DNA from 4 places in the Salimicrobium salexigens genome. Region 2 is predicted to be linked to each of the others. Evidence: riboswitches for the same ligand, from Rfam matches in the RefSeq annotation. Region 2 holds a riboswitch; each other region holds the start of a gene.
The links. A riboswitch is a leader RNA that binds a small molecule or an ion and turns the genes downstream of it on or off. The one in region 2 is predicted to bind S-adenosylmethionine.
Positions count from the first base shown of each region.

Region 1: another riboswitch for S-adenosylmethionine. It lies ahead of BW931_RS09690 (O-acetylhomoserine aminocarboxypropyltransferase/cysteine synthase family protein); the one in region 2 lies ahead of BW931_RS07260 (methionine ABC transporter ATP-binding protein).
Region 3: another riboswitch for S-adenosylmethionine. It lies ahead of msrA (peptide-methionine (S)-S-oxide reductase MsrA); the one in region 2 lies ahead of BW931_RS07260 (methionine ABC transporter ATP-binding protein).
Region 4: another riboswitch for S-adenosylmethionine. It lies ahead of BW931_RS06500 (methionine ABC transporter ATP-binding protein); the one in region 2 lies ahead of BW931_RS07260 (methionine ABC transporter ATP-binding protein).

Region 1 is NZ_FTOK01000007.1:51,763-53,962, reverse strand. Features, by position in the region: gene BW931_RS09695 (trans-sulfuration enzyme family protein) at 1-732, shown strand, start outside; SAM riboswitch class I at 809-919, shown strand; gene BW931_RS09690 (O-acetylhomoserine aminocarboxypropyltransferase/cysteine synthase family protein) at 1,026-2,200, shown strand, end outside.
Region 2 is NZ_FTOK01000005.1:52,785-54,984, reverse strand. Features, by position in the region: gene BW931_RS07265 (methionine ABC transporter permease) at 1-34, opposite strand, end outside; gene BW931_RS07260 (methionine ABC transporter ATP-binding protein) at 24-1,052, opposite strand; SAM riboswitch class I at 1,139-1,254, opposite strand; gene BW931_RS07255 (SDR family oxidoreductase) at 1,417-2,175, opposite strand.
Region 3 is NZ_FTOK01000005.1:171,570-173,769, forward strand. Features, by position in the region: gene BW931_RS07780 (DinB family protein) at 1-349, opposite strand, end outside; SAM riboswitch class I at 531-650, shown strand; gene msrA (peptide-methionine (S)-S-oxide reductase MsrA) at 772-1,242, shown strand; partial or broken gene BW931_RS13770 (TetR/AcrR family transcriptional regulator) at 1,496-1,615, shown strand; gene BW931_RS07790 (TetR/AcrR family transcriptional regulator) at 1,631-2,068, shown strand; gene BW931_RS07795 (ABC transporter ATP-binding protein) at 2,115-2,200, shown strand, end outside.
Region 4 is NZ_FTOK01000004.1:177,162-179,361, reverse strand. Features, by position in the region: gene BW931_RS06505 (methionine ABC transporter permease) at 1-21, opposite strand, end outside; gene BW931_RS06500 (methionine ABC transporter ATP-binding protein) at 14-1,039, opposite strand; SAM riboswitch class I at 1,151-1,261, opposite strand; gene BW931_RS06495 (TlpA family protein disulfide reductase) at 1,399-1,815, shown strand; gene BW931_RS06490 (thioredoxin family protein) at 2,032-2,200, opposite strand, start outside.

The sequences.
Region 1 (2,200 bases), on a different contig from region 2:
ATAAAAGGGGAAATACGCCCGAACACGAAATTGCTTTATTCAGAATCAGTGACGAACCCGTTCCTCCGGGTGGAGGATATGACAGTTCTTCAGGAAATCGCCGGTAAAAATGATTTGAAAATTATGATAGATAATACGTTTGCCACACCTTATCTGCTGAGGCCTTTACAGCAGGGCGCCGACCTCGTCGTCCACAGCGCCACGAAGTATCTCGGCGGTCACAGTGATGCGACAGCAGGAGTGCTTACAGGAGAAAGAGAGCTCGTAGAGAAAGCACGCCGAAAAATTGTCTCCCTCGGCTCTAACCTGAGTCCGTTTGAAGCATGGCTGACGTATCGCGGTACGAAAACGTTAGGAATCCGTATGGAAAAACAGTCCCGGAACGCCCAGGCTCTTGCAGATGCCATGCAGAGAAATGCAGATGTGGAGAAAGTTTATTACCCGAAAAACGTATCGGCAGAAGGTAACGGCGCCATCGTTACGATAGCACTGAATAAATCTATAGATATGAACACCTTCTACCGGACGCTCGGCTGGATCAAGATTGTGCCGAGTCTTGCCGGAGTTGAAACGACCGTTTCTGTTCCTTCACGTACGTCTCATCGTACCCTTTCCGATAAAGATAAAGAAAGATTCGGAATCGACGACCACATTGTCCGGGTCTCTGTCGGAATCGAAAGTTCGGACGATATCTCCGCTCAGTTGGAACAGGCAATCGAAGCCTCTAAATAAGAATTTTCTAAAAATTATTGACTTTTTCGGATGCTTCCGTATATAATGCAAAGCATACCATTTAATTGAATAGCGACTCTTATCAAGAGCGGCTGAGGGACTAGGCCCTGCGAAGCCCGGCAACCTTCAAACATCGGTTTGAAAAGGTGCCAATTCCTACAGATCTTAGAGGTCTGAGAGATAAGGGGAGGATGTAAGTATATTTAACGTAAACCTCTTCTTATCGAAGGGGTTTTTTGTTTATATCTCTTCACTCAGACCCTCTGCCATACATTATACAGGAGGGATTTTTTATGACTGAACAATTTGGAAATTACGATCTGGACACGCTTGCCCTGCACGGGGGACAGGAAGTGGATCCGGCAACGGGTTCGAGAGCCGTACCGATCTATCAGACGACGTCCTACGTATTCGATGATACCGAGCACGCCAGGAACCTGTTTGGCCTGGAGGAGCCCGGAAATATTTATTCAAGAATCGGCAACCCGACCGTAGATGTTTTTGAGAAAAGAATTGCCCTTCTTGAAGGCGGTACGGCTGCTGTGGCTACTGCCTCCGGAATGTCCGCCATTGCATACTCAATACTGAACGTTGCCGGAGCAGGAGACGAAATCGTGGCGGCAGGTAACCTGTACGGAGGAACGTATAACTTATTTGCAAAAACGTTACCTCGTTACGGTATTGACGTGAAATTCGTCGATCCGGAAGATCCCGTGAACTTCAAAAAGGCGATTACGGATAAAACGAAGGCGGTATTTGCGGAGACGATCGGTAACCCGAGCCTGCACGTGCTTGATATTGAGCAAGTGTCTGAAATTGCCCACGAAGAGGGTGTACCGCTAATTATTGACAATACGTTCGCGAGTCCGGTCCAGTGCAAACCGCTGCAGTGGGGCGCGGATATCGTCGTTCACTCGGCAACCAAATGGATCGGCGGTCACGGTACAGCTATTGCCGGAGTAGTCGTGGACGGGGGTACCTTCGACTGGGCGAACGGAAAGTTTCCGGGCTTTACAGAGCCGGACGACAGCTACAACGGTCTCGTTTATTCGAGAGACCTCGGGGAGGTGGCATTTGCCACTAAATTCCGGGTGCAGCTCCTTAGGGATATGGGGGCGTGCCTCAGTCCTCAAAATGCTTTCCTTCTGATTCAGGGGCTGGAGACACTGTCTTTACGCATTGAACGTCATGCTGAAAATTCCCTGAAAGTGGCTAAGCATCTGCAGGCGCACCCGGACGTGGAATGGGTCTCCTACCCGGGTCTTGAGGGTCACCCGGCACATGAACTTGCCGATAAGTATTTGCAAGTCGGCTACGGAGCTATCGTTAACTTCGGTATCAAAGGAGGAAGAGAGGCCGGAAGAAAGCTGATCGATAACGTCTCTCTCTGGTCTCATGTTGCGAACGTAGGGGATGCGAAGTCTCTGATCATACACCCAGCGTCTACTACGCATCAGCAGCTGTCCGC
Region 2 (2,200 bases):
TCTTTGGCCAGAATTCCAGTAAATTAACCTGCATCAGCTTCCACCTCCTGGACGTTTACTGTCCGCTGTATATAATCCAGTGCTCTGACAATCTCCCTGTCTTCCCCCAGCAGTTCCACTACCAGCTGGCCAAACGGGATTCCCTGCAGTTCCGTAATTTGTCCGAAAAGAACGTTCACTTCGACCTGATAGTTTTTGGCTACCTGTGAAAAGATGGGCTGAGCAGCCTTCTCCCGGACGAATGTGACCCGGTATACGTGACGTCCTCCCCCGCGTTCTTCAATACCCGCGAGGATGGAAGGCGGGATATCGCTCTCCATCACCGACTGGATAAAGTTTTTCGTCGTCGGGTGCTGAGGATTCGAGAACAGTTCGAAAATGGACCCCTGTTCAATGACCTGGCCGTTTTCCATGACAGCGACACGGTCGCACACTTCCCGGACTGCGTTCATTTCGTGGGTAATCATCAATATCGTAAGGTTATACTCGTCGCGTACTCTTTTCAGTAACTGAAGGATCGACTTCGTCGTCTCAGGATCAAGTGCCGAAGTCGCTTCGTCACATAATAAAATGTCCGGTGATGTAACAAGCGCCCGGGCAATACCTACCCGCTGTTTCTGACCACCCGAGAGTTCTTCCGGATACTGATGTGCTTTATCCGAAAGTCCTACGAAATCAAGAACCTCTTCCACTCTGGCTTTTATTTTTTTCTTGGGAGTGCCGGAAATGATCAGCGGGAAGGCGACATTATGTAAAACCGTTTTAGACTCCAGTAAGTTAAAGTGCTGGAAGATCATCCCGATACGCTTGCGCATTTTCCTGAGCCCGGGCTTAGATAACCGGGACAAATCATCCTCCTCCACTAATATATTGCCCCCGGAAGGCTGCTCCAGCAGATTCACCAACCGGACAAGCGTACTTTTCCCGGCTCCACTGAACCCGATCACTCCGAAAATTTCACCTTTCTCGATCGATATGTCTACGCCATCCACCGCCCGCAACTCTTTTCCGTTGTGCTCATACACTTTCGAAACGTTCTCGAACTGAATCATGCTCCATCCTCCTTACTTAAACGAAAAGACCCCTCTTCCAGAAAAATGGAAGAGGGGTCTTCTAATAAAATTTAGAAAACCGTCTCTTCTCATCTTTCAAGTACGATGCACCTGCTGGAATTGGCACGGTTTCCGATGGAATTCCATCAGTTCCGCTGCCGAGGTTTCAAAGGGCCAGTCCCTCCACCTCTCTGGATAAGAAGATACGTTTATAGTTTTTTGTGATGTGAACTATCTTAATACAATCATGACTTTGTCGTCAATCAGTTTTTTGAAAATTATATTAAATAAGTCACTGAACGTGCAGGTGAAGCTCATTATAAAACCCTCCCGAAAAGTTCGGGAGGGTCACTTCGATTGAACGTCAGTACGCCAGCCACCCGGCATCTGCTCTGATCACTTCACCATTGACAAAAGCTGAGTCTTCACTGGCCAGAAACAGTGCGATTCTGGCTACTTCTTCCGCTTCGCCATTCCTCGGGTTATTCCCGGACCCGGACAAAGCCCTTTCCATACCGAATTCATCCGGTTCTGACATGGTCGTTCCAATATTCGTAGCCACTCCGCCCGGAGCAATAGCATTGCAACGGATTCCGTGATTCGCATATTGGAAACCCACGTTTTTCGTATAACCGGCCAGAGCATGCTTGGAAGCTGTATATGCAGCTCCGGCTCTGGAACCTGCAAGGCTGGCGGATGAGCCCATGTTGACAATAACACCACGGCCCTTCTCCAAAAAAATCGGAAGAGCTTTACGAGTAGCTCTCATAGGTCCCGTTGTATTTACCGCCAGCACCTTTTCCCATAATTCATCGGTTACCTCGGCAGCAGGCATCATGTTATCCATCATCCCGGCATTATTAACCAGAATATCCAGCGTTCCATACGTGTCGACAGCTGTGTCGATCAAACGCTGGACATCTGATTCTTTCGTCACGTCCGCCAAGACCGCTGTAGCAGTTCCATTATTCTTTTCAATTTCCTCGACCGTTTCCTGCGAGCCTTTTTCATTAACGTCAGAAACGATGACCTTCGCACCTTCTTGTGCATATAATATAGCGATTTGTCTCCCCATTCCTGAACCAGCTCCGGTTACCACAGCTACCTGACTTTCAAGTTTCATAAAGCAGTTCTCCCTCCTGAAAGAT
Region 3 (2,200 bases), 120 kb from region 2:
CGGATTTGTTGTGAGTCAGAAACATTGTAGCTTCCCTTGTCTTCTCGAGAGCCTCACGTGCTTCCTGTATAGAAGAGAAGGCCCCTGATGGCCGGACTGCTTCCGGCGCTTCCACTTTATGGGAACGGTTGGTTGTACGCTCGATAGGTTTCGGTGATGCAGATTCTTTCGTGCCATTTTTTATGACGTCATTGATCTGTTCAATGATGAAGTTCTCCATCAGATATAAATGTTCCAATATTTCCAGTATAGACCACGTATTATCTGAAGGTTTCTTTCCGGCATCCTCTTCGGAAACCTGACTGATAAAGTCCTGAATAAGCTTTCTTTTGTCTTCCAGTCCGTACATAGTTCGTCATCCTTCCCGGAATTATAACCATTGTGATTATTATAATCGTAACTGTTACTTTATAGACAAAAACACAGGAGGTTAAACATAATTATCAGGGAGGAAAAAAATGAGCTTTACTGCTTTACTTTACTACCGGTTCGTTGTATTATGGAAAATAACTTAAAATTAATAACGAAACTTCTTATCCAGAGAGGCGGAGGGACTGGCCCTTTGAAGCCCGGCAACCATCCTGCTGATGTGAATCAGTGTGAACGGTGCCAATTCCTGTAGAATGGATATCCATTCTAAGAGATGAGAGGATCGAGCGGATATTATAACGTCGACCCCTCTTCCTGGATATTAAGGAGAGGGGATTTTGATTGTTAGCCCGTCTAAACTCTCGGAAGAAGTGTAGTTAGAGAGAAAGGATAAGATATATTATGGCAATCGCTACTTTCGGTGCAGGATGTTTCTGGGGTGTGGAAGCGTTCTTTGACAGATTGAGCGGAGTGACGAATACAACAGTCGGTTATACGGGAGGATTTGTGGAGAATCCGTCCTACGAACAGGTGAAAACCGGGGAAACAGGACATGCGGAGTCCATTCGTATTGAGTTCGACCCTGAAGTGCTCACTTATGAAGCTCTCGTCGAGTACTTCCTTGAAGCCCATGATCCTACTTCCGTCAATCGTCAGGGAGAAGATGTCGGACATCAGTACCGCTCCGTGATTTTTTATGCGAATGAGGAGCAGCGTCAGCAGTCCATTGCGAAAATAAAAGAATGGAACGATCGCGGAATTTTCAAGTCTCCGATTGTAACAGAAGTGGTACCGGCTTCCACTTTTTATGAAGCAGAGGAATATCATCAGCAATATGTTAAAAAATATGGAGCGGCTTGCAGCGCCGTTTAAAACTTCAGCTTTTAGCTGAAGTTTTTTTATTTTATAAAGACTTTTTTAAGAAAAAGTAGCTGCTTTGGCACAGATGAAGCATAGATAATTTAAAACACCATCCGTGTTTTTCCGCTATTATATATTTAAATTGACCAATTCGGTCAACCATGTTAATATAAAAATGACCAAACCGGTCATGTCTAACTGAAAGGAGGTTAGTACCATTAATCCAAATTTTAATAAACTAACTAGGAGCAAGAAAGAACTTATTATTAACGCGTCAATCCAGGAATTTGTTCAAAACGGATTTGATAAAGCCTCAACTAATGCAATTGTAACAAGTGCCAACATTTCCAAAGGGTCGCTGTTCAATTATTTTAATAGCAAGAAAGATCTTTATGTATATTTGATCGAATTAAGCGTTCAGGTTATTGAAGATTTTTATGAGCAAATTGACTTGAGTGAAACAGATCTATTCAAAAGACTTGAAAATATCGGTTTGCAGAAATTGCATATTCAGGAAAAGCATCCTCAAATATTTGATTTCCTGACTGCTGCGGTCCAAGAGGAATCGGTTGAGGTAAAAGAAACTATCAGGAAAAGAATCGATCCCATCTATGAGCGGGGCACAGAATTAATATATAAAGATATTGATTACTCCAAGTTCCGTGAAGGGATCGATATTGAAAAGGCGATTGAGATTCTGAATTGGACGATGTTCGGTTTCAGCGATAAAGCACTTCGACAGATTAATACCTTTGAAAACTTAGAGGAATTCAGAGAAAAATATTTTGCAGAATGGAAGAGGTATTCAGAGATTCTCAAATACAGCTTTTATAAGTAAGCATGAACTGAAAAGTTGAATTCTCTAAAAAAGGAGTGTTCGTGTTATGACAGAGATTGTAACGATCCAAGGTTTACAAAAGAAATTCGGTAAGTTTCAGGCATTACGCGACGTTTCATTCACAGTAAACGC
Region 4 (2,200 bases), on a different contig from region 2:
AGGAAACAATTGTTCAAACATCAAGGGCCACCTCCACTTCTACAGACGTTTCTCTTACATACGTCAGAGCCCGTTCAATTTCTTCTTTTTCTCCTTCGAGATGCACGATCAATGTACCATATGCACCCTTCTGGGTCTGGGTGATCTTCCCGTGGAGCACGTTCACATCCACCTGGAACTTCCGGGACACTTCACTGATCAGTGCCTGATGCGTACGTTCTCCGACGAAATGAAACTGGGCCACTTCCCCGAGAGGGTATTCCTCTTTAATAAGAGAAAGAGAAGATTCCCGGTCAGGGTCTCCCATCACCTGGTCGACGAAACGTTTCGTCACTTTCTGTTTCGGTCTTAAAAATACGTCCAGTACGTCACCTTCTTCCACAATTTTTCCGTCTTCCATTACAGCCACACGGTGGCAGATTTTACGGATGACGTGCATTTCGTGAGTAATGAGCACGATGGTAAGTCCGAGTTTCGCATTGATATCGACGAGCAAATCAAGAATGGAGTCGGTCGTTTCCGGATCGAGAGCGGAGGTCGCCTCATCACATAAAAGGACTTTCGGGCGATTTGCGAGTGCTCTGGCGATACCGACACGCTGTTTTTGACCCCCGCTCAACTGGGAAGGGTACGAGGTCCCGCGGCCGCCGAGACCAACGAGCTCCACCAGTTCGTCCACACGTTCCTTTCTTTCCTCCTTCGGTACTCCCGCAATTTCGAGTGGAAAAGCGATATTATCTTCCACTGTACGGGACCACAGCAGGTTGAAGTGCTGGAAGATCATTCCCATGTCCTGGCGGGCCAGACGGAGATCTCCTTTTGACAGTGAAGAAATCTCCCTGTCGTCTATATTGATCGTTCCGCCACTCGGGTCTTCGAGACGGTTCAGCAGGCGGATGAAAGTACTTTTTCCGGCCCCGCTGTATCCGATGACGCCGAAAATTTCACCGGAGTCGATCGTCGCCTCGAGGTCACTGACCGCGTGTACATCCTGATCCTTCGTTCGGAACACTTTTGACAGACCTTTAATCGAAATCATTGTTTTTCCTCCTGCGTCTGTAAGAGTCGCTGTCTCTTACGGTTTTAGCAAATAAAAAAACCCCTCTGCCTGAAAGAACAGAAAGGTTGGTATTTAAAAATCAATTCTGTTCTCTCATCTATCAGAACCGATTGTTCTGTAGGATTTGGCACCATTTTAAACAGAATGTTTAACGGTTGCCGGGCTTCATAGGGCCAGTCCCTCCACCTCTCTTGATAAGAGAATTTCATTTATTCAATTTATAGAGCGATACGGAAGATTTTAGCACTGTACCGGGCTGGTGTCAATAAACTTCAATAAAAAGCGTGTATATGTTACGATTTTTGCAAACTTGCTATTGAAGAAAGGATCCGATACTTATGAAAGCACCCGTATTCACATTACCATACCTTACCGGAGAAGGCACTTATACACTTCCGGAAACTCCGGGGAAAGTCACCATTCTTACTTTCTGGGCCTCCTGGTGCCCGGATTCCGGTGCAGATATGCCGAAAAAAGAGCAGCTTTTCGATTCGCTCCATACGGACGACGTGGAAATGATTACCATCAACGTTGCCGGCCGGGAAGGAAAGAGGGAAGATGCCGTAAAGTATAAAGAGAAATTTTTGACACAGCCGACGCTTGAGGATAATGGAACGAAAGTGTATGACCTCTACGGCTGCACCGGTGTTCCTACCACCGTCATCATCTCATCCGAAGGGGAAATCGTTCATCAGTTCGGCGACGACGCTTCCTTTATGGACATTATGAAAGCCGTCGGAGAAACGGTGGAATAGTGGAGATTTCTTTTGCGTGACTTTCGGACGCCATATCCGGCCCCGAAGGTCACGTTTCTCTCTGTTTCCTTCCCTTCAGCACATCCTTCCCTCTCTGAAGGGAACGATTCGGCGTAAATCGTTCCTTTCAGGCCCCCGTGGCGCTTCCGAAAGGAACGATTCTCCCGTCCGCGTTCACAAAAGCACCAGCTCCCGGGATGATGAGCTGGTGCTTCGCTATATTTTCTCTTTTTCTTTCATCAGATTGAAAATTTTCGTCACCGATTCGAACGCATACACTTTCTCTTCCACTTTCCCGTCTTTCCATACGAGCAGACAGGGTACGCTTGATACCTGTTCCTCCTGCATGAAGTCCGGGAAGAGGCTCGCGTTCATTTCATAGAAG